One region of the Vibrio sp. Vb0667 genome, then DNA from elsewhere that is predicted to be linked to it. Evidence: riboswitches for the same ligand, from Rfam matches in the RefSeq annotation. Region 1 holds a riboswitch; the other holds the start of a gene.

Region 1 (4,297 bases):
ACTGGTTATGGATATGGTAAGTTTGAATCTGAGTACATGCTGTATACGGCTCGTCAACATGCCCTAAATGAGAATTACCCAGCTGGTTTGCCAGCCATGGATCATCCGCATAACGAGCTGCTTTACTGGGGAGTAGAAGGTGGCTTGCTGCCAATACTCGGCATCTTCTTAGCGATGGCACTGGTACTGTATCGAATCTATCAAGCCAAACGCGGAACTCGTCTTGCGTTGCTGGCCTTGTTTATACCTATCGTATTGCACTCACAACTGGAATACCCTTTCTACCACTCTCTCGTGCATTGGTTGATCTTCGTTATCCTACTGTACTGGGTCGATCAGCGCGTCTCTCGTTATCGACAAGTCGGCTTTAGTAATGTAACCAAAAGCTTGCTGCGTGTTTTTAGTTTGGTACTTCCCGTTGCGTTTACGTTTTACATGGTAAGCGCATTACATACGAATTATGTATTGACGAAGTTTGAGACCACTAGACCAACTAACCCTGATATTCTGAATCAAGTCAGTAACCCTGTAGTTTGGAAAGACAGGTTTGATTGGGATGTCTATAGCACGTTTTTAAACCTTGGGCTGTACCAACAAGACGCAACCTTGATTCAGCCTTATATCGATTGGTCGCTAAAAATCATCAAAGATAAGCCTCGCCCTGCATTTTATAATAATTTGATTTTGGCCTACCAAGGCTTAGATGACTCAAGTAAAGCGGAGCAAATTAGAGCTGAAGCGCAGTTTTTGTTCCCGAAGATTGATTTCAGTGACGTCAATTACCAGCCACCTTCTCAAGCAATATCTGCCTCACCAGCCCCCACTTCAGGAGCTGAGTAATAAATACCAAAAAGCGAAGGGATGACCTTCGCTTTTCTTTATCTCATTGCTGTATGATTTTATTCAGTGAGTGACTCTTCTAACGCTTTTAAGCACAGCGCAACGTTTTCAGATCGAGCGCCGTAACCCATTAAGCCAATACGCCACGCTTTACCAGCTAATGCCCCAAGGCCTGCACCAATTTCTAGGTTATAGGTTTCTAGCAAGTGAGCACGAACTTTTGCTTCATCAACTCCTTCAGGCACGTAAATCGCATTTAATTGTGGCAACCGATGGGCTTCGTCCACAACAAATTCAAAGCCTAACTTTTGTAAGCCATTTTTGAGTTTTTCATGCATCAGTTGGTGACGAGCCCAAGCGTTTTCTAATCCTTCATTTTTCAGTATCAATAAAGCTTCATGAAGCGCATACAAGCTATTAACTGGCGCCGTATGATGGTAACTACGCTTGCCTTCTCCACTCCAATACCCCAAAACTAAACTCTGATCGAGGAACCAACTCTGTACTGGTGTTGTTCTTGCTTGAATCTTTTCAATCGCGGCAGGAGAAAACGTCACTGGTGAGAGCCCAGGTACACATGACAAACATTTTTGACTACCAGAGTAAACCGCATCCAGTTGCCATTCATCCACTTTTAACGGCACACCACCAAGTGACGTCACCGCATCAACAATAGATAATGCATTATGCTGTTTCGCCAGCTTACCCAATGCTTGAGCATCACTGACTGTACCAGTTGAGGTTTCCGCATGCACAAAAGCAAGAATTTTTGTATCTGGGTGCTGTTCGAGTGCTTGCTCGACTTTATCAATGGAAACAGGCGTCCCCCATTCATCATCGACGATAACAACTTCACCACCAGCACGGACGACATTTTCGCGCATGCGTTCACCAAATACACCGTTACGGCAAACGATCACTTTATCGCCTTTCTCGATCAAGTTTACAAAGCAGGTTTCCATCCCTGCACTACCAGGGGCTGAAACCGCAATAGTGAATTCATTGTCAGTTTGAAAGGCATACTTCAATAGCTGCTTGAGCTCATCCATCATACCGATAAACAGAGGATCAAGGTGACCTACCGTAGGACGACTTAGTGCTTGTAACACTTGAGGATAAATATCAGAAGGACCAGGTCCCATTAAAATACGGTGAGGTGGAATAAAGCTTTGGATCGACATGTCAGCTCCTTGATTATCTTTTATCCTGAGCATTCTAAAAGTTCTATTCAATAACATGGCTCAGGTGTAGGGTTCTCCACCCTAATAGATTTTTCCTCTATCAGCAATTAGCCGTAAGTATGGAGGTCAAACCAGTGTCACAAAATCGTTAATAAAAAACACCATAAAGGTTGAAATATTGATTGACATTAAGGCCTCAAAACCGTTCAATGTTTGAGCTTTATGTAGAAGAGGAGCGCTACCCAGGTAGATGATTTGTGGAACCGCAATTCCAACACCAATCATTGAGGGGGAGTAGTGCCGAGGTAAGTCAAAGTTGCAGGATTTGACTTGTCGGTTGAATTGGGCTGAATCCCATCAACTGTCATCAGCGCAGTCTGATGAAGGGCTTCTGAGGGTAAATTTTTCAAATAGCATTCTAAATGCCTCTCTTTTTGCTCTGTTCCTTTTCTCACTAAACATTGGATGTACAATTTTTTAGGAAGTCGTGGGAGAACGCAGTGAGCGCATTTAACGTAGCTAAATTCGGTGGAACCAGTGTTGCCAACTATGAGGCAATGAGTCGTTGCGCCACCATTATCGAAAACAATCCAAATACTCGCCTAGTCGTGAGCAGCGCTTGCTCTGGCGTCACCAACCTATTGGTAGAACTCGCCAACGGTGTTCAGGATCAAACGCACCGTACTGAGCTACTGCAAAATCTGGCCAACATTCATGACGCCATTTTAACTCAGCTCGAAGACAGCACGAAAACTGCTGCCGAGGTGTATGGCATATTAGATACCGTAACCAGCCTGGCCGAGGCTGCATCTATCCAAGCTAGTGCGAAGTTAACCGATCATTTAGTCGCATGTGGTGAACTCATGTCGACGCACATTCTAACTCAGTTAATGTGTGAGCGAGGCATTCAAGCAGTGCGCTTTGATATCCGCGATGTGCTGCGTACTGATGACAACTTTGGTCGCGCGGAGCCAAACATTGAAGCAATTTCGACGCTTGCGCAAGATAAACTCGTACCACTTTGCCAACAATCCGTTGTTGTTACTCAAGGCTTCATAGGATCTGACGAAGCCGGTAATACAACAACATTAGGTCGAGGGGGCAGCGATTACAGCGCCGCCTTAATTGCTGAGAGCGTTAAAGCGGCAGGGCTAGAAATCTGGACTGATGTTCCGGGTATCTACACAACAGACCCGCGAATTGCACCAAAAGCCTCACCAATTCCTGAGATCAGCTTTAGTGAAGCTTCAGAAATGGCTAACTTTGGCGCTAAAATCCTTCACCCTTCTACGCTAGTACCTGCATTGCGCCACGACATTCCGGTATTTGTAGGGTCATCGAAAGAGCCTGAAAAAGGGGGAACTTGGATTCGCCACCAAGTCGAAAGCTCACCGTTATTCCGTGCGCTAGCTTTGCGTTGTAACCAAACCATGGTAACGCTACGCAGCGCCAATATGTTCCACGCATACGGTTTCTTAGCAAAGGTCTTTGAGATCCTTGCAAAGCATAAGATCTCTGTCGATTTGATCACGACATCTGAAATCAGTGTATCGTTAACACTTGATCAAACTGATACATCTGGTGGCGCGCCGCAGCTGCCGCAAGCTGCACGAGAAGAGTTAGAAGAGTTATGTAAGGTAGAAGTTGAACATGACCTATGCCTCGTTGCTCTCATTGGTAACAACATGAGTGAGAGTAAAGGCTACGCGAAACAGGTTTTTGGCACGCTAGAAGATTTTAACCTACGCATGATTTGTTATGGCGCTAGCCCTCACAACTTATGCTTCTTGCTCCATGAATCGGTATCGAAACAAGCCATACAAAAACTCCACACGGAGTTGTTTGAGAAGTAAGTTCAACTCAATAAAACAAAGGGCTGCGTATCTGCAGCCCTTTGTTGTTTCAATAGTTGTTACATTTGGACGAGGTAAACATCAATTTAACCGTTAATGTTTGGCCCTAACCATTTTTCAGCCTCGATCCTATCCCACCCCTTACGATCGGCGTAACTCTCTAGCTGATCTTCTTGAATCTGTGCGATCGCAAAGTAACGTGAGTCAGGATGAGAGAAATACCAACCAGAGACTGACGCGCCCGGATACATTGCATAGCTGGAGGTTAGAGTCATGCCAATATTCTCTTCCACATTAAGTAGCTCCCAAAGCGGTCCTTTTTCAGTATGCTCAGGGCACGCTGGATAACCTGGTGCAGGGCGAATACCTTGGTATTTTTCACGAATGAGATCATCGTTAGATAAATCTTCATCCGCAGCATAA
Region 2 (4,297 bases), on a different contig from region 1:
TCAAGATGACCCTAAATATTGGCAAGAATTCATTCGAGATAACGTTTCAGTCGTTGCGATGAATGAAGATGAAGCAGAAGCACTGACGGGGGAATCTGATCCACTTGCTGCGTCTGATAAAACATTGGAGTGGGCTGATCTAGTATTGTGCACGGCGGGTCCTGTAGGTCTATTTATGGCTGGGTATACGGAGGATAGCGCGAAGCGCGAAACTTCTTTGCCATTACTTCCAGGGTCAATTGCTGAATTTAATCGTTATGAATTCAGTCGTCCGGCGAAAAAAGACTCATGCGAGACGCCAATAAAAGTGTACTCGCATATCTCGCCATATATGGGTGGCCCAGAAAAAATTAAGAATACAAATGGCGCAGGTGATGCTGCGTTATCTGCTGTTCTTCATGATATGGCAGCAAATAAATACCATAAAGAAAATGTGCCTAATTCAAGCAAGCACAGTAACGAGTATTTAACTTACTCTTCTTTTTCTCAAGTCTGCAAATACGCAAACCGTGCGAGCTACGAAGTTCTCGTGCAACATTCACCACGATTGTCGCGCGGACTTCCTGAGCGAGAAGATAGCCTAGAAGAAGCATACTGGGAACGTTAATACGAAGCGATTTAATTAACTATTCTGTAACTAAAGTAAAAGGCACATTAAGAAACGTGCCTTTTTTATTTGTAATGGTTTAAATAAAAAAGGCTCCCTATGGGAGCCTTTTAAAAATAGCACGGATCTAGATTAGGAACTCATCCAGAGATTTACCTGCATCAAGTTGCTCTTGAATCGCCGAAGGTGTACGACCTTGGCCAGTCCAAGTTTTCTCATTACCGTTTGAATCTGTGTATTTGTATTTAGCAGGGCGAGGTGCGCGCTTCGCTTTGCCTTTCGTCTTAGTTTCGCCAGATAGCGCAGTAATAAGTGCTTCTACGTCAATACCGTCTTGAGCGATTTTCTCAGCAATCTCTGCAAGCTTAGCTTCTTGCTCTGCTTGTGCTGCGCGTTCTGCTTCTTCTGCTTCACGACGCTCATCTACGACAGTAGTGAGTTTATCTAGAGCTTCTTCCAATTGTTCTAGAGTCAGCTCACGAGAAAATGCACGAAGGCTACGGATATTTAGAAGGGTTTTAGTCAGCTCTGACATAACGATTCCTATTAAAAGGTTAATGTGTTGGGCACTTTTTATCGTTACGATTAAATAATGCCAATCTATAAATAAACAAAGAGTCCTTATATTTAACTTTATCTTTTCCTTATGTGCAAATGCTAAATCAAGATTTTGTTTAAATTTGACTATTTTTTAAAGCAATTAATATTATTACACTCGAAATAAATCATTATTAGATGAGAACTAAAATCAACAATCATTATTGTATAGAGAGAGTGACAGCTTGGTTTTTTATAAAAAAATTTGAGTTATTACTTAAAAATATGAAGCATCCATCTTTAATGCTGTGTCATATATCCTTAATTTATTGATATAAGATAAACCATGATATTTCTAAGGTAGTAATAATGTTTCATAAATAACATGATTGATGTGATTTCAGTTGCACAAAACTTATGGAAGTAGGCAAGGTTTATAAATTATCTCAGTCATTATTTATTTGTTTAATTTAGTTTGATGTGTTGCATTGACTCTCATCATAAGTACAATGGCTGCCACCTGATGCAATATTGCAGACAATTTGTTGTTAATTTGTACAGTTAGTGGTTAATTGTTTGTTGTTGCCGTAGAGGCGCGGTCTCGAAGAGTAGCTATTATTGGGGTGATGCCAATGAATAATAGTGGAAGGCGAAGATTGCCGAAGTAAGTAACTCATCAAAGTTACTTGCTGGGGTTGTATCTGAAAGGAACAACACTGCCATAGTATATATTCACATTAAACTATGGAGCGCTACTGTAGGGTTGGGTGGAGTGTTCGCTTCCCTGTCGCTAAGTTCAACATGAGCACGTATCGTATGCTACGTGACTTGTCTGCAGTAGATCTCTAGCCAAACTTTGGTTTTTGAAGATCATGAATTTAATAGATTTTTCTAGTTCTCCTGTTTCATTATTGCCACCTATTGTCGCTTTGACTTTGGCGATTTTGACTCGACGTGTATTAGTTTCCTTGGGTGTAGGTATCGTGCTAGGTGCGGTGCTACTTAATAGCTGGTCTATCAGCGACACCGCAGGTTACGTCAGTTCTCAAGTTTCTTCTGTCTTTATTGAAGATGGCGGAATTAACACTTGGAACATGAGCATTGTTGGTTTCCTAATCTTATTAGGTATGACAACAGCTTTATTAACGCTATCTGGCGGTACTCGTGCTTTTGCTGAATGGGCACAATCTCGAGTGAAGAGTAAACGCGGCTCCAAACTTCTTGCCGCCTTTTTAGGCGTATTCATTTTTGTCGATGATTACTTTAATAGCCTTGCTGTTGGTGCGATCTCTCGCCCAGTAACCGATCGCTTTTATGTGTCTCGCGCTAAGCTTGCGTACATTCTAGACTCAACCGCTGCTCCAATGTGTGTAATTATGCCTGCTTCTAGCTGGGGTGCTTACATTATTACTATTATTGGCGGGATCTTAGTCTCACATGGGATCACAGAGTATTCGGCTCTTGGCGCATATGTTCGTCTTATCCCAATGAACTTCTACGCCGTTTTTGCGCTGCTAATGGTGTTCGCTGTTGCGTGGTTTGGTCTTGATATTGGTAAAATGCGTGAGCATGAGATCTCTGCATCGCAAGGTCGTGGCTTTGATAAAGACAAAGAAAATGACTCGCAAGAAGCGCATGACCTAAACGAAGAGCTAGATATCCGTGAAAGTGAAAAGGGTAAAGTGTCAGATTTGATACTTCCTATCGTGACGCTGATTATCGCGACTATCGCTTCAATGCTTTACACGGGTGGCCAAGCATTGGCTGCTGATGGTAAGGAGTTTGCGCTTCTTGGTGCTTTTGAAAATACAGATGTAGGTACATCACTAATCTACGGTAGCTTGCTTGGCTTAGCAGTTGCACTGTTTACTGTTGTGAAGCAAGGTCTACCAATGGCTGAGATCGCACGTACACTTTGGATTGGTGCTAAGTCTATGTTTGGTGCGATTCTAATCTTAGTATTTGCCTGGACCATTGGTTCTGTTATCGGTGATATGAAGACTGGTACTTACCTTTCGACAATGGCGCAGGGCAATATCAACCCTCATTGGCTCCCAGTTATCCTATTCTTGTTGTCTGGCCTGATGGCGTTCTCAACAGGTACTTCATGGGGTACGTTCGGCATCATGCTTCCAATCGCTGGAGACATGGCTGGCGCAACAGACGTAGCGCTAATGCTACCGATGCTGAGTGCGGTTTTAGCTGGTGCGGTATTCGGTGACCATTGTTCACCAATCTCAGATACGACTATCTTGTCATCGACGGGTGCACGTTGTAACCACATTGATCACGTATCAACACAGCTACCTTATGCATTATCAGTCGCGCTTGTTTCATGCGTCGGCTTTATTGCCCTTGGTATGACTGCTTCAATAGCGTTCTCGTTCATTGCAGCGTCGATAACATTCATTATCGTTTGCGCTATTTTGTCATGGCTTTCAAAGTCTAAAATAGCGTCTTGCCAGAGTGCGTAATTCACTGATTTAAAAAGTAAATTTATAGGAGGCTTCGGCCTCCTTTTTTATTTGTATTATACAATTCGAATTTTTTTAAAATTAAGGGTTGAAAAAAGTAATCAGCTTGGTTAGTGTTGTTGGTAACAAAGCAAATGAGAAGAGCCTTGAAATAAGTATGCGTAATTTTGTAATGAACATTCATCACCATCATCACCCAATCTAGTCTTTCGGGCGATGTACGCATACCCGGGAGGCAGGAAACTCCCGGAGGTAAAATCAAAGTAAAAGCAGATTTTAAACCCTCGGGAGACTTCAATCTCCCGAGGGTTTTTTAGTTTTATTAGTTTGAAAAATACTTAGATATCAAAATCTTGCATAGGGACAAAGCAATGCAAACACAACGTTTAAGAATCGCAATTCAGAAAAAAGGTCGTCTTAGCAAAGAGAGTCAAGCTCTACTAAAACAGTGCGGCGTAAAGTTCAACGTAATGGGCGAGCGTTTAGTTGTCCATTCTGAAAATATGCCAATTGATTTACTCTTGGTTCGTGACGACGACATCCCAGGTTTAATTATGGATGGCGTGGTTGACCTTGGCTTTATTGGCGAAAATGAACTAGAAGAAGTTCGCCTTGACCGCAAAGCATTAGGTGAACCCTGCGAGTTTGTTCAGCTTCGTCGACTTGATTTTGGTGGCTG

The links. Region 1 has a riboswitch for lysine ahead of lysC (lysine-sensitive aspartokinase 3). Riboswitches for the same ligand answer to the same signal wherever they lie in the genome.
Region 2: another riboswitch for lysine. It lies ahead of tet(35) (tetracycline efflux Na+/H+ antiporter family transporter Tet(35)); the one in region 1 lies ahead of lysC (lysine-sensitive aspartokinase 3).

What each region holds. Positions count from the first base shown of each region.
Region 1 is NZ_JAWPOL010000043.1:5,661-9,957, reverse strand. Features, by position in the region: gene R8269_RS21890 (PglL family O-oligosaccharyltransferase) at 1-840, shown strand, start outside; gene R8269_RS21885 (pyridoxal-phosphate-dependent aminotransferase family protein) at 900-2,021, opposite strand; lysine riboswitch at 2,242-2,420, shown strand; gene lysC (lysine-sensitive aspartokinase 3) at 2,522-3,874, shown strand; gene metH (methionine synthase) at 3,961-4,297, opposite strand, start outside.
Region 2 is NZ_JAWPOL010000020.1:65,310-69,606, reverse strand. Features, by position in the region: gene R8269_RS16870 (inosine/guanosine kinase) at 1-607, shown strand, start outside; gene R8269_RS16865 (H-NS family nucleoid-associated regulatory protein) at 735-1,142, opposite strand; lysine riboswitch at 1,725-1,907, shown strand; gene tet(35) (tetracycline efflux Na+/H+ antiporter family transporter Tet(35)) at 2,017-3,618, shown strand; His leader region at 3,799-3,936, shown strand; gene hisG (ATP phosphoribosyltransferase) at 3,990-4,297, shown strand, end outside.